4 regions of the Streptomyces albiaxialis genome follow, and region 1 is predicted to be linked to each of the others. Evidence: riboswitches for the same ligand, from Rfam matches in the RefSeq annotation. Region 1 holds a riboswitch; each other region holds the start of a gene.
What was found. Region 1 has a riboswitch for cobalamin ahead of ABD343_RS23800 (ABC transporter substrate-binding protein). Riboswitches for the same ligand answer to the same signal wherever they lie in the genome.
Positions count from the first base shown of each region.

Region 2: it holds a riboswitch for cobalamin, as region 1 does, so the genes downstream of both, ABD343_RS20085 (cobalamin biosynthesis protein) here and ABD343_RS23800 (ABC transporter substrate-binding protein) in region 1, are expected to answer to the same signal.
Region 3: it holds a riboswitch for cobalamin, as region 1 does, so the genes downstream of both, metE (5-methyltetrahydropteroyltriglutamate--homocysteine S-methyltransferase) here and ABD343_RS23800 (ABC transporter substrate-binding protein) in region 1, are expected to answer to the same signal.
Region 4: it holds a riboswitch for cobalamin, as region 1 does, so the genes downstream of both, ABD343_RS36845 (ABC transporter substrate-binding protein) here and ABD343_RS23800 (ABC transporter substrate-binding protein) in region 1, are expected to answer to the same signal.

Region 1 covers NZ_BAAAPE010000013.1:36,326-41,920, forward strand. Annotated here, with positions in the region: gene ABD343_RS23795 (MMPL family transporter) at 1-1,162, shown strand, start outside; cobalamin riboswitch at 1,177-1,331, shown strand; gene ABD343_RS23800 (ABC transporter substrate-binding protein) at 1,373-2,383, shown strand; gene ABD343_RS23805 (FecCD family ABC transporter permease) at 2,395-3,405, shown strand; gene ABD343_RS23810 (ABC transporter ATP-binding protein) at 3,402-4,190, shown strand; gene ABD343_RS23815 ((2Fe-2S)-binding protein) at 4,187-4,924, shown strand; gene ABD343_RS23820 (hypothetical protein) at 4,896-5,105, opposite strand; gene ABD343_RS23825 (helix-turn-helix domain-containing protein) at 5,201-5,595, shown strand, end outside.
Region 2 covers NZ_BAAAPE010000010.1:55,248-60,842, forward strand. Annotated here, with positions in the region: gene ABD343_RS20070 (helix-turn-helix domain-containing protein) at 1-752, shown strand, start outside; gene ABD343_RS20075 (hypothetical protein) at 787-1,206, shown strand; gene ABD343_RS20080 (DUF397 domain-containing protein) at 1,489-1,806, opposite strand; cobalamin riboswitch at 2,035-2,160, shown strand; gene ABD343_RS20085 (cobalamin biosynthesis protein) at 2,317-3,288, shown strand; gene ABD343_RS20090 (cobyric acid synthase) at 3,266-4,831, shown strand; gene ABD343_RS20095 (putative cobaltochelatase) at 5,007-5,595, shown strand, end outside.
Region 3 covers NZ_BAAAPE010000005.1:403,810-409,404, reverse strand. Annotated here, with positions in the region: gene ABD343_RS09865 (hypothetical protein) at 1-54, shown strand, start outside; gene metE (5-methyltetrahydropteroyltriglutamate--homocysteine S-methyltransferase) at 169-2,502, opposite strand; cobalamin riboswitch at 2,664-2,902, opposite strand; gene ABD343_RS09855 (oxidoreductase) at 2,946-4,481, opposite strand; gene ABD343_RS09850 (phosphopentomutase) at 4,518-5,595, opposite strand, start outside.
Region 4 covers NZ_BAAAPE010000025.1:85,429-91,023, forward strand. Annotated here, with positions in the region: gene ABD343_RS36820 (response regulator transcription factor) at 1-85, shown strand, start outside; partial or broken gene ABD343_RS36825 (sensor histidine kinase) at 78-619, shown strand; gene ABD343_RS36830 (TetR/AcrR family transcriptional regulator) at 624-1,376, opposite strand; gene ABD343_RS36835 (SDR family oxidoreductase) at 1,450-2,307, shown strand; gene ABD343_RS36840 (VOC family protein) at 2,433-2,807, shown strand; cobalamin riboswitch at 2,845-3,054, shown strand; gene ABD343_RS36845 (ABC transporter substrate-binding protein) at 3,129-4,169, shown strand; gene ABD343_RS36850 (FecCD family ABC transporter permease) at 4,211-5,239, shown strand; gene ABD343_RS36855 (ABC transporter ATP-binding protein) at 5,236-5,595, shown strand, end outside.

The DNA of each region.
Region 1 (5,595 bases):
GCTCGCGGTGGCCGGGCACCGGATCGAGCGGCACGTGCGGGCCCGTGCGGAACGGGCGCTGGCCAAGGGCCGGGCGGAGGGGCGGCGTTGGCGGGCGCTGGCCGAGGCCGTGCAGCGGCGCCCGCTGCCCGCGCTGGCCGCGGCGGTCGTCGCGCTGCTCGCGCTCTCCGCGCCCGCGCTGGACATGCGGCTCGGCTTCGCCGACGCGGGCAACGATCCGCGCGGCTCGACCAGCCGCGAGGCGTACGACCTGCTCGCGGAGGGCTTCGGGCCCGGGTTCAACGGGCCGCTCGTGGTGGTGAGCCGGGGCGGCGCGGAGGCCGCCGGGGAGCTGCGGGCCGCGCTCGCCCGTACGGACGGGATCGCCGCCGCCTCGCCGGTGCTGCCCTCGGAGGACGGCGCCGTCTCGACGGTGCTCGCGTTCCCGGAGACGGCCCCGCAGGACGAGGCGACCGCCGACCTCGTGCACCGGCTGCGGGACGACGTGCTGCCGCCGGTGACGGCGAGGACGGGCGAGAAGGCTCTGGTCGGCGGGTCCACGGCCGCCGCGCTGGACTTCGCGGACTCGGTCTCGGACCGTATGCCGCTGTTCGTGGCGCTGGTGGTGGGGCTGTCCGCGCTGCTCCTGCTGGTGGTCTTCCGCTCGGTGCTGATCCCGCTGAAGGCGGCGCTGCTGAACCTGCTGTCGATCTCGGCGGCGCTGGGCGCGGTGACGCTGGTCTTCCAGGAGGGCTGGTTCGGCGCGGAGCCCGGGCCCGTCGAGGCGTTCATCCCGGTGATGATCTTCGCGATCGTCTTCGGGCTGTCGATGGACTACGAGGTCTTCCTCGTCTCCCGCATCCACGAGGAGTGGGAGCGTACGCGCGACCACCGGCTCGCGGTCCGCGAGGGGCTGGCGGCGACGGGGAAGGTGATCACGGCTGCGGCGGCGATCATGATCGTGGTGTTCGCGGCGTTCGTGCTGAGCCCGGACCGGATGCTCCAGCAGTTCGGGCTGGGGCTGGCCGTCGCGATCCTGCTGGACGCGGTGGTGATCCGGTGTCTGATCGTGCCCGCGGTGATGCGGCTGCTGGGCGCGCGCGCCTGGTGGCTCCCGGCGGGCCTCGCCCGCCGCCTGCCGGAGGTCGCGCTGGAGCGCCGGGAGGAGCGCGAACGCGCCTGACGGGGCTCCACCGCTGGTCGCGGGGTATGGAAGACTGCCTGTGTTCATTCGAGGCGGCAGAGGCCAGGAAGCCGGTGCGAACCCGGCACGGTCCCGCCACTGTGACCGGCGGCGCTCCCCCAGGGGCGTCCGCCGGGAGTCAGATACTGGTCTGCCGCCAACCTCACCAGGTCAGGGGACGCGGATCCCCTTGAGGAGGCAGGCATCGTCATGTCCCGTGCCCTGCGCACCCGTGCGCTTCTCGCTTCGCTGCTGCTCATACCGGCATCCGCCCTCGCGGGGTGCGCGTCGTCCGCCGACGACAAGGACGGCGGCAGCGGCAAGGCGCCGGAGGGCTTCCCGTACACGGTCACGAACTGCGGCGTGAAGACGACGTTCGAGAAGCCGCCCGAGCGGGCCGTGACGATGAACCAGAACACGACGGAGATCATGCTCGCCCTCGGTCTCCAGGACCGGATGGCGGGCACCGCCTTCCTCGACGACAAGATCGTGCCGGAGTACCGGAAGGCGTACGACAAGGTCAAGGTGCTGGCCAAGGAGTACCCGTCCAAGGAGACCCTCCTCGGCGCGAACCCCGACTTCGTCTACGGCGCGTACCCCTCGGCGTTCGAGAAGGGCGAGGGCCGCGAGCGCCCCGCCCTCCAGGACAGCGGGGTGAACACCCGGCTGGCCACCGAGAGCTGTGCGAAGGGCCGGGTCGGGGTGCCGCAGCTCCAGAAGGAGATCCGGGAGGTCGCCCGCACCTTCGGCGTCCCGGAGCGGGCCGAGAAGCTGATCGAGAAGCAGGACCGGCAGCTCGCGGCCACCGCCGAGCGGCTCAAGGGCGCGGAGAAGACACGGGTGTTCGTGTACGACAGCGGTGACAACGCGGCGTTCACGGCGGGCGGCAAGGGCATCGGCAACGAGATCATCGAGCGCGCGGGCGCCGAGAACGTCTTCTCCTCCGTCGACAAGCCCTTCGGCGACGTCTCCTGGGAGAAGGTCGTCGAGAAGAACCCCGACACCATCGTGATCTACGACTACCGGGGTACCTCCCTCGCCAAGAAGAAGAAGCGGCTCCTGAACGACCCCGCGCTCAAGGACGTACCGGCGATCAAGCACAAGCGGTTCGCCGTGATGCCGCTCTCCTCCGTCGTGGTCGGGCCGCGCGTGCCGGACGCGGTGGACGAGCTGGCGCGCCAGCTCCACCCGGAAAGCTACGAGCAGGGCCGCGCGAAGTGAGCGCCCGGGCCGTGCCCGGTCGGCTGCGGTTCGCGCTCCTCACCACCTCGCTGGCCGCGCTGCTGGTCGCCGGGGCCCTCGCGAGCCTCGCGCTGGGCTCCGTCCGTATCCCCGTCGGCGACGTGGTGGCCGCACTGACGGGCGGCGCCGAGCCGGGCCCGTTCACGACGATCGTGCGGGACGTGCGGCTGCCGCGCGTGCTGCTCGCGGCGGTCGTCGGGGCCGGGCTCGCCGTCGTCGGCACCGTGCTCCAGGCACTCGTACGGAATCCGCTGGCCGATCCGTTCCTGCTGGGCATCTCCTCGGGCGCCTCGACGGGCGCCGTCCTCGTCGTCGTCTTCGGCGTCGGCACGCTGACGATGAACGCGGGCGCGTTCGCCGGGTCCCTGTGCGCGCTCGTCGCCGTCTACGCGATGGCGCGGCGCGGCGGCGTGCTGACGACGGGGCGGCTGGTGCTGGCCGGGGTCGCGATCCAGTACATCCTCTCCGCGCTCACCAGCCTCGTCCTCGTGACGTCCTCGAAGACCGAACACCTGCGGGAGATCCTCTTCTGGACGCTCGGCGGGCTGGGCGGCGCGCGCTGGAACAGCCTGCCGCTGCCCGCCGTCGCGATGCTGCTGGGCCTGGTCGCGCTGATGGCCCTCGCCCGTCCCCTCGACCTGCTGCTGGCGGGCGAGGAGAGCGCGACCGTGATGGGCCTGGACACCGGCCGGTTCCGCGCCGCCGTCTTCCTCCTGGCCTCGCTGGTGACGGCCGTGCTCGTCGCGGTGAGCGGCGCGATCGGCTTCGTCGGCCTGATGGTGCCGCACGCCGCGCGGATGGTCATCGGCGCCGGACACCGCGCGCTGCTCCCCGTCTCGGCCCTGGGCGGCGCCGCGTTCCTGGTGCTGGCCGACCTCGCGTCCCGTACGGTCGCCGCGCCGGAGGAGATCCCCGTCGGGGTCCTCACGGCGCTCACCGGCGGCCCGTTCTTCCTCTGGCTGCTGCGCCGCAGCCAGCGCACCGAGGGGGTCCCGTCATGAGCGCGTCCCTGGCGACCGAGGACGTGACGTACTCCGTCGACGGCCACCGCCTGCTCAACGGCGTCTCGCTGGAGGCCGCGCCCGGCGAGACCGTCGGCGTCGTCGGCCCCAACGGCAGCGGCAAGACGACGTTCCTGCGCTGCGTCTACGGCACCCTGCGCCCCGCCTCCGGCCGCGTCCTGCTCGACGGCGAGGACGCGGTCGCGATGACGGCCCGGCGCCGTGCCCGGCACGTGGCCGCCGTCCCGCAGGACGCGCAGGGCGTCGCGGGCCTCACCGTGCGCCAGGTCGTGGCGATGGGCCGCTCGCCGCACAAGAGGTTCTGGGAGGGCGACACCGTCCGGGACGAGGAGTTCGTACGGGACGCGCTCGCGCGCACCGGCGCGGCCGGGCTGGCCGGGCGCCGCTTCGAGGAGCTGTCCGGCGGCGAACGCCAGCGCGCCCTCGTCGCCCGCGCGCTCGTCCAGGAGCCCGTGCTGCTCGTCCTGGACGAGCCGACGAACCACCTCGACGTCCGCTACCAGCTCGAACTCCTCGGCCTCATCCGCGACCTCGGCACCACCAACCTCCTGGCCCTGCACGACCTCAACCTCGCGGCCACGTACTGCGACCGCCTCTACGTGCTGCGCGAGGGCCGCGTCGTCGCGGGCGGGAAGCCGGGCGAGGTCCTCACGGAGGGGATGCTCGCCGAGGTGTACGGGGTCCGCGCCGAGGTCACCGAGCACGCGGTGACGGGACTCCCGACGGTCGTCTATCTGGGCGTGGCCCCCGGGGAGGCCGAGTGACGCCGCTGGACGAACTCTTCCTGGACCACGGCCCCCGCTACGACCTCGCCGTCGGCACGCCGGACCCCGGGGACGGCGGCTGGTTGCCGTGCGACCGTCTGCTCGACCCATCCGGGGCCGAGCTGGGCGTCCTCCTCGACGCGGAGACCGGCTCCAGCGGCCACCGCACCGCGCACGCCGCCGCGCTCACGCTGATCGCGGTCTACGCGGGCCGCGTCACGGCCGCCGCCGTCCTGGACTGGGCCCTGCACGGCCGGGTGTGGGACGTACGCCCGGAGAACGTCCTGGTCCGCCCCGCCGCGCACGGCATCGGCGGCGTACGGCTGCGCGAGGCGCGCACCCTGGACCCCTCCCTGACCGCCCTGCACTCCGCCGTGCTGCACACGCACCTGCTGCCGCTGGCCGACGCGCTGCACGCCCGTACCCGCGCCGGACTGCGCCAGTTGCGGGGCGGCGTCGCGCACGGCTGCGCGACCGCGCTGTGCGCCTCGCGCGGGGCCGTACACGAACTGGCCCCGCGCTGGGCCGAGTTCAGCGCGGGTACCTGCCTGGAGCCGCTCGGCGAGGTGGTCGAGGTCGCCGGGCACCTCCGCTATCTGCGCCGCACCTGCTGCCTCTTCTACACGAGCGCCGAGTCCGTCCGCTGTGCGAGCTGCTGCCTGACGCCCCGGGACGAACGCATACGGGCGTACGCCCGTTCCGTCCTCACCCCTCCTCCGCCAGGGCGGCGATGAGCCGTTCGGCCGTCGCGATGTTGCAACGGCCCAGATCGAGCAGCGGCTCCGTGAGCGTGTCGGTGCACGAGGAGAGGTCCACGCGGAGGGACGGCAACAGTACGTCCACATGCGCGAGCGCCGCCCGCAACCGCCGGGACACGTCGTCTGCTTCACGGAGCTTGATCACGGTAGACCGCATAGGGGGCGCCTTTCTGAGGAGGGCCTGAAGAGGGATCTTCACTTTCCGTGGTCCCAGCATCGCGCTCCGGGCATGATGAGAGGAGGGAGCCGACCGTGCAGGTGCAGTTGTCAAGAGCTGAAAGGCAGATGATGGCGGCAGAGAACGAAGTCGGCGCCGACTTCAAGAGCAACCCTCGCGTCTCGACCCTCGCGTATTTCGGCACGGAGTTGCGGATCAAGAGGGAAGAGGCCGGTCTCTCCCAGGGCGCCCTGGCCGAGCGCCTGTTCTGTGACCGCTCCCTGGTCTCCCGGGTGGAGTCCGCCGAGCGCGTACCGACGGAGGAGTTCGCGCAGCGCTGCGACGAAGTGCTGGGCACAGGCGGCTCGTTCCAGCGCCTCTGGCCGATCGTGATTCAGCACGCGTATCCGGACTGGTTCCGGCCGTTCGTGGAACTGGAGCAGGACGCGACAGAGATCTGGAACTTCGAGAACCAGGTGATCCCGGGGCT
Region 2 (5,595 bases), on a different contig from region 1:
CCCTGGAGTGGTCGCTCTCGAAGCTCATCCGCATCGAGGCCGGGACCGTCGGTATCTCCATCACCGACCTGCGCGCCCTGCTCCAGTTGTACGGGATCACCGACCCCGACGCCGTCCACGAGCTGGAGGAGGCGGCGCGGGCCTCCAAGGGCCAGTCCTGGTGGACGCAGTACACCGACATGCTCAACCCGAAGGTGGCGCAGCTCCTCAGCTACGAGGGAGCGGCCGAGGAGTACCGCTGCTACGAGTGCGTTCTCATGCCCGCCGTGCTGCAGACCTCCGAGTACACGAGCGCGCTGCTGGCCCCGTTCGACTCCCCCGACACCCCGCGCGCCATCGAGCTGCGTGCCACCCGGCAGGAGCGGCTCTTCGACGACGAGGCCGTGCCGAAGGCGGAGTTCGTCCTCGCGGAGTCGCTGCTGCATCTGCAGATCGGAGGGCCGACCGTGCTGCGCAAGCAGCTCGATCACCTGCTCGCACGTTCCGAGCAGCGGGACGTGACCCTGCGCGTCCTCCCGTTCTCGGCGGGGGCCCACCGCAGCACGTCCAGGTCGTTCATCCTCCTCGGGTTCAAGGACGACGACGACCTGCTCTTCATGGAGGGCGCCGGCGGGACGGTCCTGACCCGCAGCGACCTGGAGATGACCGTCTGGTACCAGGAGTGCTTTGCGGACATCAGCGAGCGCGCCCTGTCGGTCGATGAGTCCCGGAGGCGGATCGAGCAGGCCAGGGACGCCTTGAGCAGCAGTTAGTCCCTGACGGGGCGCAGGCAGGAAGGACGCGGCAGTGTCCGGTTGGCAGGAATGGCGGGGGCGGTTAGGCGGAGCGCTGCGCGCCCTCAGAGGCGCGCCCGACGCGGCCGCCGATCCCCCGGACGCCGACGGAGGTGAGCCGTCGGCCGGGCTCACCGAGCGCGGCACGAACCTCCTCATCACCCTTGAGGCGGCCCGGACGGACAACCAGATCCGGCTGGCCTACGCGCGCGCCCTCGCCACCTCGCTCCGACTGCTCATCGGGGGCGGCGCCGTGGCATGCGCCACCTACGCGGGCGGCGGCTGGGCACTCGTGCTGAGCGTCTGCGGCGCCTCGCTCCTCGCCGCCTTCTGCGTGTTCATGGGACGCCGAATACGCCGCGCCGTCAGCGACGGCGCGGCCCGCGGGGACGACCGTGAGAGAGACGGCCGTGGGAGAGACGGCCGCGCATAGGCGCGAGCCCGTACCAGAGCCCCGCCCCGCCGGCGACGAGCGCGGCCACCAGCCCCCACACCACCGCCCGTGCCGTCCCCTCCGGCGCCAGGAGCGAGGCGGCGGCCCCGAGGCCGGTGGCGAGGAGTCCCACGGCGACGCTGAATCTCGCGGTGGGGGAGAGAGGAGAGCGCGGGTCCCGCCCGGCACGGCTCTCCCCCGGAGGCCGCACCGCGTCTTCCGTCCGGTCGGGCATCGCCCCCACCGCCATCCCCTCCGCCTGAGGGAGTCCAGGCGCCGTCGTCAGTCCTCCGCGACCCAAGTCGCCGTCGTGGCCAGGAAACTACTCCATTGCGCGGCCGTAAAGGCGAGTACGTCGCCCTCGGGACATGTGGAGTCCCGCACCAGGATCCGGCCGTCGGCGTTCCTGACCTCTACGCACGAGTTGGGTCCGTCGTTGCTGTAACTACTCTTGATCCATATACCCGCGGACGAGTCTTCCTCGAACACTGCGACCTCCTCCGGCCCGAAAGCCAGCGCCCCGACGTGGCCGCGCGTCTGTGGCATGCGCCCCCGTGCCTGCCTCGCGCTGCCGTCGAAGCCGGACACATCCGGTCGCATACCGTCCGCCGCAGGCAAGAAATCGCCTCCTGCCGTCGTTTGGCGCTCTCCCGTTTGTCATGTGCAGTCTTCCCAGGAGTCCGGGGCGCAATGGTGCATTACTGGTCGCACGGCCGCGGACGCGGGGAGCGTGTGGGGCTCACCACTCCGCCCCCACTGCAGGTCAACGGCAAGTTGACGCCTCTCGGCCAACGTGGTGGACTTCCGTTGCCAAACGGCGGCATGGAGAGGAAGCCGGTGCGAATCCGGCGCGGTCCCGCCACTGTCACCGGGGAGCGCTCCCCCACCCAGAGCCACGGCCGCATCGTGCGGCGGGAAGGCCGGGGAGGGCGTCGATCCGGAAGCCAGGAGACTCTCGCCGCCGGTCACGTCGAGCCAGGGCGAGGACCCTGAGTGAGGACATATGCCATGCGCGGCCCCGCCCTGAGCGATTCCGGTCTTCCGCGACCCCTGTCGCCCCCGTTCCCGGTCCCGTTCCGCCGAGGCGCCGCGGCGCGCTGAATGATGCGGATGCGGGCTTCTCACGCGTACGCCTGCGGCGCCGCCCTCGGTTACGCCGTCGATCTCCTGCTGGGCGACCCCCGGCGCGGCCACCCCGTCGCCGCCTTCGGGCGGGCCGCCGGGGCGCTGGAGCGGCGGGTGTGGCGGGACCGGAGGGACGCCGGCGCCGGGTACGCCGCACTGGCCGCGGGCACGGTCGTCGCCGGTGCGGCCCTGGCGGAACGGGCCGTGCGGAACCGCCCCCGCGCGCGGGCCGCGCTGACGGCCGCCGCCGTGTGGAGCGTCCTCGGCGGTACGAGCCTGGCGCGCGAGGCGCTGGCCGTGGGGTCGGCGCTGGAGGCCGGGGACGTCGCGCTGGCGCGCGAGCGGCTGCCCCGCCTGTGCGGGCGTGACCCGCAGGGGCTGGACGCGGAGGCACTGGCGCGCGCGGTCGTGGAGTCCGTCGCCGAGAACACCTCGGACGCCGTCGTGGGCGCCCTCGTATGGGGCGCGGTCGCGGGGCTGCCGGGCACGGCCGGGTTCCGGGCGCTCAACACGCTGGACGCGATGGTGGGCCACAGGTCGCCGCGGCACCTCCGGTTCGGATGGGCGGCGGCGCGGCTGGACGACGCCGTGGGCTGGCCGGGCGCGCGGCTGACGGCGCTGCTGGCGGCGGTGGCCGGGGGCGACGCGCGCGGGGCTGTACAGGCGTGGCGCGAGGACGCGCACCGGCACCCGAGCCCCAACGCGGGGCCGGTGGAGGCGGCGTTCGCGGGCGCGCTCGGCGTACGGCTGGGCGGCACGCTCTCCTACGGCGGACGGACCGAGCACCGTCCGGTCCTCAACACGTCCGGTCGGTCCGTGGGGACGCGGGACATCGCGCGTGCCGTACGGCTGTCGCGACGCGTGAGCGCGCTGGCGCTCGTCACCACCGTAGCGGCGAGCGCCGTACGGGAGACGGTGCGGGAGGGAGTGCGCCGTGGGCGCGAAGGGAAGCGCTAGGAGCGGCGGGAAGGGCGGCGGTCTGCTCGTCGCCGGGACGACCTCGGACGCGGGCAAGAGCGTCGTGACGGCCGGGATCTGCCGCTGGCTGGCGCGCGAGGGGATCAGCGTGGCGCCGTTCAAGGCGCAGAACATGTCGCTGAACTCGTTCGTGACCCGGGACGGCGCCGAGATCGGCCGGGCCCAGGCCATGCAGGCGGCCGCGGCCCGGGTGGAGCCCAGCGCGCTGATGAACCCCGTGCTGCTCAAGCCCGGCAGCGACCGCACCAGTCAGGTCGTGCTCATGGGGCGGGCCGTGGGCGAGATGTCGGCCCGGGGCTACTTCGGGAACCACCACGACGGCACGTACGGGCGGCGCGAGGAGCTGCTGGAGCCCGTCGTCGCCTGCCTGGAGGAGCTGCGGCGCACGCACGACGCGGTCGTCTGCGAGGGCGCGGGCAGCCCGGCCGAGATCAACCTGCGGCGCACGGACATCGTCAACATGGGCCTGGCGCGCGCCGCGCGGCTGCCCGTACTGGTCGTCGGGGACATCGACCGGGGCGGCGTCTTCGCCTCGCTGTTCGGGACGACCGCGCTGCTGGCGGAGGAGGACCAGGCGCTGCTGGCCGGCTATCTGGTCAACAAGTTCCGCGGGGACGTGTCCCTTCTGGAGCCCGGCCTGGAGATGCTGCGGAAGCTGACCGGACGGTCGACGTACGGGGTGCTGCCGTTCCGGCACGGGCTGGGCATCGACGAGGAGGACGGGCTGCGCGTGTCCCTCAGGGGCACGGTGCGCGAGTCGGAGGTCGCCGCGCCGCACGGTGCCGACGTCCTCCGGGTGGCCGTCCTTCCCGTGCCCCTCATGTCGAACTTCACGGACGTCGACGCGCTCGCCGCCGAGCCCGGAGTGGTCGTGCGGTTCTGCGACCGTCCGGAGGAACTGGCGGACGCCGACCTGGTGGTGGTGCCGGGCACGCGCGGCACCGTACGGGCGCTGGAATGGCTGCGGGCGCGCGGACTGGCCGACGCGCTCGCCCGGCGAGCCGCCGAGGGACGTCCCGTGCTGGGCATCTGCGGCGGCTACCAGGTGCTCGGCGAGCGCATCGAGGACGACGTCGAGTCCCGCGCCGGAACGGTCGACGCGCTCGGACTGCTGCCCCTCCGGGTGCGCTTCGCGCGGGAGAAGACCCTCGCGCGCCCGGAGGGCACCGCCCTCGACGAGGCCGTCGAGGGCTACGAGATCCACCACGGCGTCGCGGATGTACGGGGCGGCGAGCCCTTCCTGGGCGACGGCTGCCGGGTGGGCTCCGTATGGGGCACGCACTGGCACGGTTCGCTGGAGTCCGACGCGTTCCGGCGCGCCTTTCTGCGCCGGGTGGCGGCCGACGCGGGGCGCGCCTTCGTGCCCGCGCCGGACACGAGCTTCGGCGCGCTGCGAGAGGAGCAGCTCGACCGCCTCGGCGACCTGGTGGAGGAGCACGCGGACACGGCGGAGCTGCTGCGGCTGATCGAGGAGGGCGCGCCGGAAGGACTGCCGTTCGTGGGGCCGGGAGCGCCCCTGTGAGCGCTCCCGACCCCACCAGAGCCCGCGCTGCGGGGACCACAGTGCTCCGACGGCCGTGCTCTTCGCAGTCCCCGGCCCATCCCCGCGACGGCGGGGAGCGAGCCTCGACCTTCCTGGTCGCGTGCACGCCAAAGCCACCTGTTCGACATTTGCCACTCGAAGGAGTGACCATCACGTGACGCCTCCCTACCCCTTCACCGCCCTCGTCGGCCAGGACGACTTGCGGCTCGCTCTCCTGCTCAACGCCGTCTCCCCTGCTGTCGGCGGAGTTCTCGTGCGCGGGGAGAAGGGGTCGGCCAAGAGCACCGCGGTAAGAGCCGTCACCGCGCTCATGCCCGAGGTCGAGGTCGTCCCGGGCTGCCGTTTCTCCTGCGCCCCCGCCTCCCCCGACCCGGCGTGCCCGGACGGGCCGCACGACAGCGGCGTCACCGGTGAGGCGAGGGCCGCGCGGATGGTCGAGCTGCCCGTGGGCGCGTCCGAGGACCGTCTCGTGGGGGCGCTCGACATCGAGCGGGCGCTCTCGGACGGCGTGAAGGCGTTCGAGCCCGGCCTCCTCGCGGACGCCCACCGGGGCGTGCTCTACGTGGACGAGGTCAACCTGCTCCACGACCATCTGGTCGATCTCCTGCTCGACGCCGCCGCCATGGGCGCCTCGTACGTCGAGCGCGAGGGCGTGTCCGTGCGGCACGCCTCCCGTTTCCTGCTCGTCGGGACGATGAACCCGGAAGAGGGCGAGCTGCGCCCGCAGTTGCTCGACCGGTTCG
Region 3 (5,595 bases), on a different contig from region 1:
GACGGCGTCGCGGCGGACCTGGAACGACGGGCCGACGCCCTGGAGGGCGGCTGACCGCGAGCGGCACGCGCGTACGGGCGCGAGCGCACGCGCGTACGGGAGGGTGTGGCCCGGGGCGGTGGAAGGGCCACCTGCCCACCGCCCCGGGCCACGGTCTCGGGGCGGGCGTCAGTCCGCGCGGCCGGGCAGCTCCCGGCGGACCGCGCGCGCGGCGGCGACCAGGTTCTCCAGCGACGCCCGGGTCTCCGGCCAGCCGCGGGTCTTCAGCCCGCAGTCCGGGTTGACCCACAGCCGCTCCGGCGGGATGGCCTCAAGGCCCTTGCGCAGCAGCGCCGTCGCCTCCTCCACGCCGGGGACGCGGGGCGAGTGGATGTCGTACACCCCGGGCCCCGCCTCCCGCGGGTAGCCGTGATCGGCCAGTTCGTGGGCCACCTGCATGTGCGAGCGGGCGGCCTCCAGGCTGATGACGTCGGCGTCGATGTCGTCGATGGCCTGGACGATGTCGCCGAACTCGGCGTAGCACATGTGGGTGTGGATCTGGGTGTCGGGCCGCACGCCGCCGGTGGACAGCCGGAACGCCTCGGTGGCCCACGCCAGATACGCGTCACGGTCGGCGGCGCGCAGCGGGAGCGTCTCGCGCAGTGCGGGCTCGTCGACCTGGATCACGGACGTCCCGGCCGCCTCCAGGTCGTTCACCTCGTCGCGCAGGGCGAGCGCGACCTGCCGCGCCGTGTCGCCGAGCGGCTGGTCGTCGCGGACGAAGGACCAGGCCAGCATCGTGACCGGCCCCGTCAGCATGCCCTTGACGGGACGGGTGGTCAGCGACTGGGCGTACGCCGTCCAGCGCACGCTCATCGGCTCCTGGCGCGAGATGTCACCGGCCAGGACCGGCGGGCGCACATAACGGGTGCCATAGGACTGGACCCAGCCGTGCCGCGTGGCCAGATAGCCGCTGAGCTGCTCGGCGAAGTACTGCACCATGTCGTTGCGTTCGGGCTCGCCGTGCACCAGGACGTCGATGCCCGCCTTCTCCTGGAAGGCCAGCACGTCGCGGATCTCGGTCTTGATCCGGTCCTCGTACGCCTCCGTGCCGATCCGCCCGGCGCGCAGGTCGGCGCGCGCGGTGCGCAGCGCGGTGGTCTGCGGGAACGAGCCGATGGTGGTGACGGGCAGCAGCGGCAGGCCCAGGTGCGCGCGCTGCGCGGCGACGCGCCGGTCGTACGGCTGGGAGCGCCGTGTGTCGGCCTCGGTGACGGCGGCGGCCCGCGCCCGTACGGCCGGGTCGTGGGTCAGGGAGGAGGCGCTGCGCGAGGCCAGGTCCGCGCGGTTGGCGGAGAGTTCCCCGGCGATGGCGTCGGTGCCCCGGGCGAGACCCCTGGCGAGGGTGACGACCTCGGCGGTCTTCTGCCGGGCGAACGCCAGCCAGCGCAGCACCTCGCCGTCGATGTCCCGCTCGGCCCTGGCATCGAGCGGGACGTGCAGCAGCGAGCAGGAGGCGGCCACGTCGACCCGGTCGGCGAGGCCGAGAAGGGTGCCGAGGGTGGAGAGGGACCTCTCCAGGTCGTTGATCCAGACGTTGCGCCCGTCGACCACCCCGGCGACCAGGCGCTTGCCGGGCAGGCCGCCGTTGGCGGCGATGGCGTCCAGGTTCGCGGCGGCGGGGCCGGTGAAGTCGACGGCCAGGCCGTCCACGGGGCTCTTGGCCAGGACGGGGAGGGCGTCCCCGAGCCGGTCGAAGTACGAGGCGACCAGCAGCTTGGGGCGGTCCGCGAGCCCGCCCAGCGCACGGTAGGCGCGCGCCGCCGCCTCCAGCTCCTCCGGCGTGCGGTCCTGGACGAGCGCGGGCTCGTCGAGCTGCACCCACTCGGCGCCCGTGGCCCGCAGATCGGCGAGCACCTCCGCGTAGACCGGCAGCAGCCGCTCCAGCAGGCTCAGCGGTTCGAAGTCGGCGGCGGCCCCCGGCGCGGGCTTGGCCAGCAGCAGGAAGGTGACCGGGCCGACGAGGACCGGCCGGGCCGTGAGGCCGAGCGTCAGGGCCTCCCTCAGCTCGGACACCTGCTTGGCGGGGTTCGCGGCGAAGACGGTGTCCGGGCCCAGTTCCGGCACGAGGTAGTGGTAGTTGGTGTCGAACCACTTGGTCATCTCCAGGGGCGCCACGTCCTGGGTGCCGCGGGCCATCGCGAAGTACCCGCCCAGCGCGTCGGCCGCGACGGCCTCGCGGTGCCGGTCGGGCACGGCGCCGACCATGACGCCGGTGTCGAGCATGTGGTCGTAGTACGAGAAGTCGCCGGTCGGCACCTCGTGGACACCGGCCTCTGCGAGCTGTCGCCAGTTGGCCTCGCGCAGGCCGGCGGCCGTACGGGCCAGCTCGTCGGCGGTGACGCGGCCCTTCCAGAAGCCCTCGACGGCCTTCTTCAGCTCCCGGTCGGGGCCCTGGCGGGGATAGCCGTACACGGTGGCCACGGTGGCCCGTGCTGCCGCGGCTGCGGACTTCGCTGTCACGGAGATCTCCTTCGCGAGATGTCTCGTCGGATCCCGGGACGGGACGAGAGCGCGAAGGGGGCGGAGAACGGCGGGGATGCGACGCGCGGCATGCGCCTGTCCGCCTGAACTGTGTGCGCCGACCTGCCCTCGAGGTCACCGGGATGGACCGCACACGCAGGAGCGCGCACGGACAACGGGCAGGTCTTCGGACTCATGGGCACACCGTGCCGGGCCGGATCTCCGGTCCCGGCGGGCTCCTACTGGCCGTCGCTTCCCAGGCCCCGTTCGTCGGGCCCAGTGCTCATGACGGCGGTCGTTCCCACTCACCGCTGCGGGGCAGTCCCGGAATCGCACCGGGTTCCCTCTTACGACGCGTCCCACCTGGCGGGCGGGGCGAACCAGTTGCACCGTCAGCCTAGACGGAGATCCCCGCGCGTGGGTAGTGCGCCCGGCGGCGGCCGTCAGTTCTTCTGCAGGACGCGGGTCACGCCCGCGAGGACGGCGGTCGTCAGCACCCAGCCGAGGGCGATCAGCGCGTAGGCCAGCCACTGCGGCCCGTCCTGCGGCCAGTACCAGGCCGTGCGCTGCCCCAGGCCGCCGACGGGGACCAGGAGGTCCAGCGTGTAGACGAGGGGCTGGAACGGGGCGCCTTCGCCGCGCTTGACCGGGACGGGGGAGTGCGCCCCGAAGACCAGCGCGCCCAGCACCGTCAGCGTGACGAGCCACACCCCGGCCAGCCAGGGGCGGTAGCCGTAGCCGACCGTCGCGTCGAGCAGATACCCCCACAGGCGCGCGACCGGCGGCAGGGTGTGCTGGCGGCGGCGCTGCTTGTCCAGGAGCACGCGCCGCGCGTCGTCGTCGTGGCCGTCGCGCCGGTACCAGCTCGCCAACTGCTCGTAGGGCTGCGGGTTGTAGCCCGGGCTCCGCCCGATCCACGCCAGGCGGCGGGCCACCGGGTCCCGGCCGCCCGCCTCGTCCCCCGCGAGGGCGCCGTAGACGAGGCCGTCCAGCTCGATCACCTCCGGCCAGCTCCGCTCGTCGTCGCGCAGGCGGGACACCTGCGCGCCGTGCAGGTCCACGGCGCCGGACGGCGGCCGGGCGAACGCGAGATCGAGGTCGGCGGCCCGCAGGAGCGGGGCGGACAGCGCGTGCCCGCGGCCGCCGGGCGGCCCGTCGAGGACGGCGCCCGCGAAGCTCACGCTGTCCGAGACCTGCGCGCCGCGCAGCCGTACGGTGCCGCGGGCGGTGAAGCCGCCGGAGAAGTCGAGCGTCGGGGCCACGGCGTTGTCCAGCGCGAGCGCCACCCCGCGCGGCCCCGGGTCCTCCAGCCGCGCGTCCCGCAGGTGCAGCCCGCCGGGTATCTGGGCGCCCATGAAGCGGAGTTCGCCGTGCGCCGCGAACCCGTCCTGGGCGTAGACGCCGCCCTCCGCGACCAGTCCGCCCGCGGACACCGCCCACTCCCCGGGCGCGAGGATCTCGGCCCCGTTGAGGTTCACGGCGCCGCTCACCTGGGCGTTGACGAGCGACAGCGCGGTGGCCCTGCGGTTCAGGGGCGAGGGCGCGCCGCTCTCCACGCGCGAGCGCCGCAGGTCCAGGCGCCCCTCGACCCGGATCAGCCCCGCCTCCACGCCCGGCACCCGGCTGTCCACGAGCACGAGCGTCCGCGTCGCCGCCCCGGAGAGGTCCACCCCCTGCTCGCACCAGCAGCCTTCGAGCCACAGGGCGTGGTCGATCTGCGCACCGGCCAGGCCGAGTTGCCCCGTGATCCGCGCCCCGGCGAGCTTGAGGCAGGCGACGGCGCCCGCGCCGGCGGGGTTGGCGCCCTGGAGGAGCGCCACGACCACCTCGGCCCGGACCGTACGGGCGGGGCCCCACCGCCCGCCCTCTTCGGCCCGGTCCTCCCCGGCCGCGCCCGTACGCAGATCCACCTGGCGCCCCTCGGGGAACGCGTCCCACACCGCACGCTCGGGGGCGGTCAACTCGTCGTAGGAGAGCACGCGTGCAGCGTAGTGATCCCGGCGGGATCCGCGCCCTCAGGCCACCTCGTCCGTCCGGCCGATGCGGGTGCCGCTGGCGAGGGCCGTGGGGTCGAGGGCGAGGGCGGCGGCGGCGGTGGCGCCGATGTCGGCGAGCGAGGCGGCGTCCGGCAGGAGTTCGACGCCCGGGGCCTCGGGGCGGTGGATGAGGACGGGGACGAACTCGCGGGTGTGGTAGGCGTGTCCGATCGTCGGGTCGTTGCCGTGGTCGCCGGTGACGACGAGGCGGTCGCCGGGCCGGTCCAGGAGCGAGACGAGCGCGGCGAGCCCGGCGTCGGTCTGTTCGAGGATGCGGCCGTAACGCTCCGGGTCCTGCTGGTGGCCCGCGAGGTCGCTCTCCTGGACGTTGGCGACGACCAGCGCGTCCCCGGGCGCGCGGACGGCTTCGAGGGTGTGCGCGAAGACGTCGGCCGTGGGCACAGCGGGGCGCCGTACGGCCGCCTCGCAGGCCAGGATGTCGGCGGCCTTGCCGACGAGCGTGACGGGGATGCCCGCGCGCGCCGCGAGGTCGGGGAGCTGCCGGGCGTGGTCCAGGGGAGCGCCCAGGTGCTGGACCTCCAGCCCGCCGTTGCGGTACACGCCGGTCGCGGGGGTGTCGAGGCCGACGGTGCCGCCGTCGCCGTCCCGTACGTAGTCGCGGAGCGGGCCGTCCGCGTGGCCGCCGACGGCGATCACCCGCGCGACGGGCGCGACGGCGCGCACCGTACGGGCGATGGCGAGGATCCCGTCGAAGGCGAGGTCCTCCAGGCGGCCGGTGGCGTTCCAGTTGATGCCCGGGTCGGCCTCCAGGTTGTCGTGGACGAGGACGGCGCCGTCGACGACGAGGAGGGGGCGCCCGTCGAGGAGTTCGACGCGGTGCCCCGCCGCGCGCAGGGCCCCGGTCACCTCGTCCAGGTGCGCGGCGAGCCGGGCGACGGTGACGCGGCTGAAGTCGGCGCCCATCATCGTCTGATGGCCCGCGAAGGTGTCGGCGCCCGGGTAGCCGAGCGCCGCCCGCCCGGCGGCCACCGGCAGATGCGTGCGCCGGGCGAGGTCGGGGTGCGGGTGGACCAGGCCGAGGCCGAGCGCGCCGAGG
Region 4 (5,595 bases), on a different contig from region 1:
GGAACCCTGGGTCATCGCCACCGTGCCGGGCGTGGGATACCGCATCGACACGGCCTCCGGAAACGGAACCGAGAATGGCCACTGAGGCAGCCGCGTCCATGGTGTTCCTGCTGGTATTCGGCCTCGTGGGCGGGTGGATCCTCGCGGGCAGCATGCTCTCCCCGCTGGCCAGGATCTCGGACGCCACCCGTTTGGCCACGAACGGTTCCCTCTCCCACCGCATCCGGCTGCCGGGCCGAAGGGACGAATTCCGGGAACTCTCCGACGCGTTCGACGTGACGCGCACAACGCGATCGTCCACAACCTGCCCGAGGGAGGCCTCGTGCGGGTCCACACCGGCACCGGCACCGGCGTCCGCCCCGAGGCCGTGACGCTCACCGTCGAGAACACCGGCGAGAGGCTCGCCCCGGACACGGTCGCGACGCTCACCGAGCCGTTCCAGCGCGGCACCGAACGCATCCACGCCGACCACGCGGGCGTCGGCCTCGGGCTGGCGCTCGTCAAGACCATCGTCCAGGCCCACGACGGCACACTGACCCTCGCCCCGCGCCCCGCCGGCGGCCTCCGCGTCACCGTGGAACTGCCGGCGACGGCGCCGCGCGGGGAGGGTCAGGCCTGACCGGTCAGCGGTTCCGCTCGGCCATGGCGGCGATTCCGTCGAGCAGGGCGCGCAGGCCGAGGTCGAAGGCGTTCGCGGCGGCCTCGGCCGCGTCGCGGTCGAAGCCGCCGTCGTGCCAGGTCTGCGCGATCGCCGGGTAGCGCGCCGGGTCGAAGAAGCTCTCCCAGAACACCTGGCGCTCGGCCCACCACGCCTCGTCGGACTGCCCGCTGAGCCGCTCGGCACGGCCGTGCTCGGCGAGGTTGGCGGCCGCGCCGTCGACGAAGGTGACCAGGGAGTCGCTCGCCGCGGACATCTCGGCGGCGGGCAGCCCGGCCGTGGACAGGGCCGCCAGCAGGAAGTTGTCCCGGGCGAGCAGCCCGGGGCCCAGGGGTGGCCGTACGGTCGAGACCGTCCGCAGCCACGGGTGGCGCTCGTGCAGGGCCACGGTCTGCTTCGCGTAGTGCTCGATCCGGGCGCGCCACGGGCCCGAGGGGGTCAGGTCGAGTTCCTGCCGGGCGGCATCGACCATCAGGTCGACCAGTTCGGCCTTGCCGGGCACGTGGCTGTAGAGCGTCATCGTGCCGACCCCGAGGGACGCGGCGACCCGGTCCATGGTCATGGCGTCGGGCCCCTCGCGGTCCGCCAGCGCCACGGCCGCCGCGACGATCTTCTCCAGCGAGACCTTGGGCGGCCTGCCGCGCCCCGACCGGGCCCGCGGGGAACGCCAGAGCAGGCGCAGGGTCTCCCGGGGGTCTCCGCCGCCGCTGCGTTCCATCGGGCCTCCTTCTTTTCCGTAGATGGTACGGTAAAGAATATCCGTAGGGCGTACGGAAAAAGGGAGGGCACACGTGCGAGTGCTGGTCACCGGGGCGACCGGGAATGTGGGACGGCATGTGACAGCGGGTCTGGTCGAGGCGGGGGTACGGGTGCGGGCGCTGACCAGGGACCCGGCGAGGGCGGATCTGCCCGGTGCGGAGGTCGTCCGGGGGGACCTCACGGAGCCGGCGAGCGTGCCGTTCGACGGCGTGGACCGGATGTTCCTCTTCCCGGAGCCGTCGACGGCGAAGGAGGTCGTCGCGCGCGCCGCGCGGGCGGGTGTCCGGCGGATCGTCGTGCTCTCGTCGGGCGCGGTGACCGGCGGCTTCGACAGGACCTTCCATCCGCCGGTCGAACGTGCCGTGGAGGAGTCGGGGCTGGAATGGACGCACCTCCGGCCGGGCGAGTTCGCGGCCAACAAGCTCGCGCTGTGGGGGCCGTCGATCCGGGCCGAGCGCGTGGTGCGGGACGCGAATCCGGACGCGGCCTGGTTCCCCGTGCACGAGCGGGACGTCGCCGACGTGGCGCTGAAGGCCCTGCTGGAGGACGGGCACCACGGCAGGGCGTACGACATCAACGGGCCGGAGTCGATCAGCTCGCGCGACCAGGTCAGGGCCATCGCCGACGCGCTCGGCGAGGAGATCGCGTTCGAGCGGGTCACCCCGGCGGAGGCGCGCGAGATCTACGCGCGGATCGGCGGACTCGCCGCCGAGGCCGCGGACTTCCTGCTGGGCTTCACCGATTACGACGGCAATCCGGCCGACCCGGCGGACATCGAGGACTTCGACCCCGACGCCCTGGGCCCGCTGCCGACCGCCGAGGCCGTGACGGGCCGCCCGGCCCGCACATTCGCCCGGTGGGCACGCGACCGGGCGGAGGACTTCCGCTGACGGCGCCCCCTGTACGCCGTACGCCGCCCGCCGTACGCCGCGATGTGGAACGCTGAGCGGCACGCGGGGAGGTGGCGTACGGCGCGTACGCCGCGGAAGTGGCCACGGGGACAAGGAGTGCCGGAGTGATTCGGAAGCTGCAGGCTGTCGCGTTGGACTGTGCCGATCCGGTACGGCTGGCGGAGTTCTACGCGGAACTGCTCGGTGGCCGGGTGGTGTCCGACCCGGGCGACCTCGACTGGGTCGAGGTCCACGGGTTCGAGGGGACGCCGCTCGCGTGCCAGCGGGTGGACGGCTACCGGCCGCCCGCCTGGCCCGGACAGGAGCACCCGCAGCAGCTCCACCTGGACTTCGACGTGGACGACCTCGACGGCGAGGAGGCGCGCGCTCTCGCCCTCGGCGCGACCGTGCTGGAGCGGACCGACGAGATCCACCCGGAGGCCAACTGGCGGGTGTACGCGGACCCGGCGGGCCATCCGTTCTGCCTCTGCGTGCACTGAGCCCCCTCGGGCGGGGCCTCGGGCGCGGGAGCGTGATTGATACGCTGCCGGGGCCAGTCGTGCCTGCCGAGGCCAGGGAATCCGGTGGAAATCCGGAACTGACGCGCAGCGGTGAGGGGGACGGGCGGGGCAGTAGACGCCACTGGGGCGGAGCGGGCGGGCCGAGCGGCCGGCGCGCGAGGCACCGGGAAGGCGCCCCGTCCGGACGAACCCGAGTCCGAAGACCTGCTGGCACCGCGGCGCCCGACGCGTCGCGGAACCATGTAGGCCAGGCTCCGCGTTCCCGAGCCCCGACAGCACAAGGTCATATCCGTGTTCCGCATGCCCCTGTTCCGTGCCCGGCGTGGCGCGGCACTCCTGCTCGCCCCTGTTCTCCTGCTCACCGCGTGCGGAGGTGGCGGGGGCGGTGCCGCACAGCAGAAAGCGGCGGCCCACGGCTACCCGCGCACCCTCAGCAACTGCGGCCACGAGGTCGAGTTGAGGACGGCGCCGCGCCGCGCGGTCTCCCTCAACCAGGGCACGACGGAGATCCTGCTCTCCCTCGGCCTCGAAGACCGGCTGGCCGGCACTGCCACCTGGACCGACCCGGTGATGAAGGGGCTGGGCAAGGCCAACCGGTCCGTGCCGCGGCTCGCCGACAACAACCCCTCCTTCGAGAAGGTCCTGGACTCCGAGCCCGACCTCGTCACCGCCTCGTTCGTCTCCACGCTCGGCAGGGGCGGAGTCGCCACCCGCGAGCAGTTCGAGAAGCTCGGCGTGCCGACGTACGTCTCGCCGTCCGACTGCGCCGCGGGCAAGGACAACGGCAGCGGCGGCGACGGGTCGCGCAGCAGGCCGCTCGGGCTCGGCACCGTCTACGGCGAGATACGCGACCTGGCCCGGGCCTTCGGCGTCGAGAAGCGCGGCGACCGGCTCGTCGCGCGGCTCAAGGAGCGCGTACGGAAGGCCACCGACGGCCTCGAAGTCCGCGACACCACCCTCATGTACTGGTTCGCCAACGCCCAGTCGCCCTACCTCGCCGGCTGCTGCGGCGCGCCCGGCGCGATCACCCGCGCCGTCGGCGCGAAGAACGCCTTCTCCGACACCCGGGACGAGTGGCCGCAGATCAACTGGGAGACGGTGGCCGACCGGGACCCGGACGTCATCGTCCTCGGCGACCTGACGAGGAAGTCCGAGACGGCGGAGAGCGCGAAGGCCAAGATCGCGTACCTGGAGAAGAACCCCTCCACCCGGCACCTGACGGCGGTGCGCGAGAAGCGGTACATCCTGCTCAGCGGGCAGGCGATGAATCCCTCGATCCGCACCGTCGAAGGAGTCGAGCAGGTCGCCGACGGCCTGCGCGACCTCGGGTTCGCCAAGTGACGGGCCTGACCGGGGCCCGCCGGGGGACGGGCGTACCGCGGATCCGCCCGGCCACGGGCGTCCGTACGCCGCTGCTGCTGTCCTGCGCGGGCCTCGCGGCACTGGCCGTGTCGGTCGCCTTCGCGGTGACCATCGGGCCCGCCGACATCTCCACCGCCGACGTGTGGACATCGGTCGCGGCCCACTTCCGAGGGGAGCGGAGCGCGCTCACCCCGCTGCGGGACGGCATCGTGTGGAACCTGCGGATGCCGCGCACCGTGCTCGCCGCGATCTGCGGCGCAGGACTCGCGCTGTGCGGCGCCGTGATGCAGTCGCTGCTGCGCAACTCGCTCGCCGACCCCTTCGTGCTGGGCGTCTCCTCCGGCGCCTCCACGGGCGCGGTCGCCGTGGCCGTGCTCGGGACGGGGGCGGGGGCGGTGTCGCTGTCCGGGGGCGCCTTCGCGGGGGCGCTGCTGTCCTTCGCGATGGTCCTGGTGCTGAGCCACACGCTGGGCGCGAGCCCCGACCGCGTCGTGCTGTCCGGCGTGGCCGCCATGCAGCTCTTCTCGGCGCTGACCTCGTTCATCGTGCTGACGTCCGCGGACGCCGAGACCACCAAGGGCGTGCTGTTCTGGCTGCTCGGCTCGCTCTCCGGGGCCGGCTGGGGCCAAGTGCTGCTGTGCGCGGGCGTACTGGCCGTCGCCCTCGTGGTCTGCCTGGGGCACGCGACCACGCTGGACGCCTTCGCCTTCGGCGAGGAGGCCGCCGCCGGGCTGGGCGTACGGGTGGGCCGTGCCCGTCTCGTCCTGCTGTGCGTGACCGCGCTGCTGACCGCGGCGCTGGTGAGCTGCGCCGGGGCGATCGGCTTCGTCGGCCTGGTGCTCCCGCACGCCACCCGCGCGCTCACCGGGCCGGGCCACGCCCGTCTGCTGCCGGTCACGGCGCTGGCCGGGGCCGTGTTCCTGGTGTGGGTGGACACCCTCGCCCGCACCGTGGTCGATCCCCAGGAGGTGCCGGTGGGCGTGGTCACGTCCCTCATCGGCGTCCCGGCCTTCGTGGCCGTTCTCTACCGCGACCGGAGGCGGGCATGAGCACGAACGAACGGACACGGCGCCCGGAAATCGCAGGCCCCGAGCCCGCGCCCGGCCCCGACCCCGGGCTGCGCGCCGAGCGCGTGGGGCGGCGCGCCGACGGCCGCCTCATCGTCGACGGCGTCACGCTCTCCCTCCGCCCCGGCGAGACGGTCGGCCTGCTCGGCCCCAACGGCTCGGGAAAGTCGACACTGCTGCGTCTGCTCTCCGGCGTGCTCGCCGCCTCGACGGGGGTCGTCACCCTGGAGGGCAGGCCCCTGCCGCAGGTCGGACGCCGCGCCACCGCGCGCCGGGTGGCCGCCGTCGAGCAGCACGCGCACACCCAGACGGAGCTGACCGTCCGCGAGGTCGTGGCC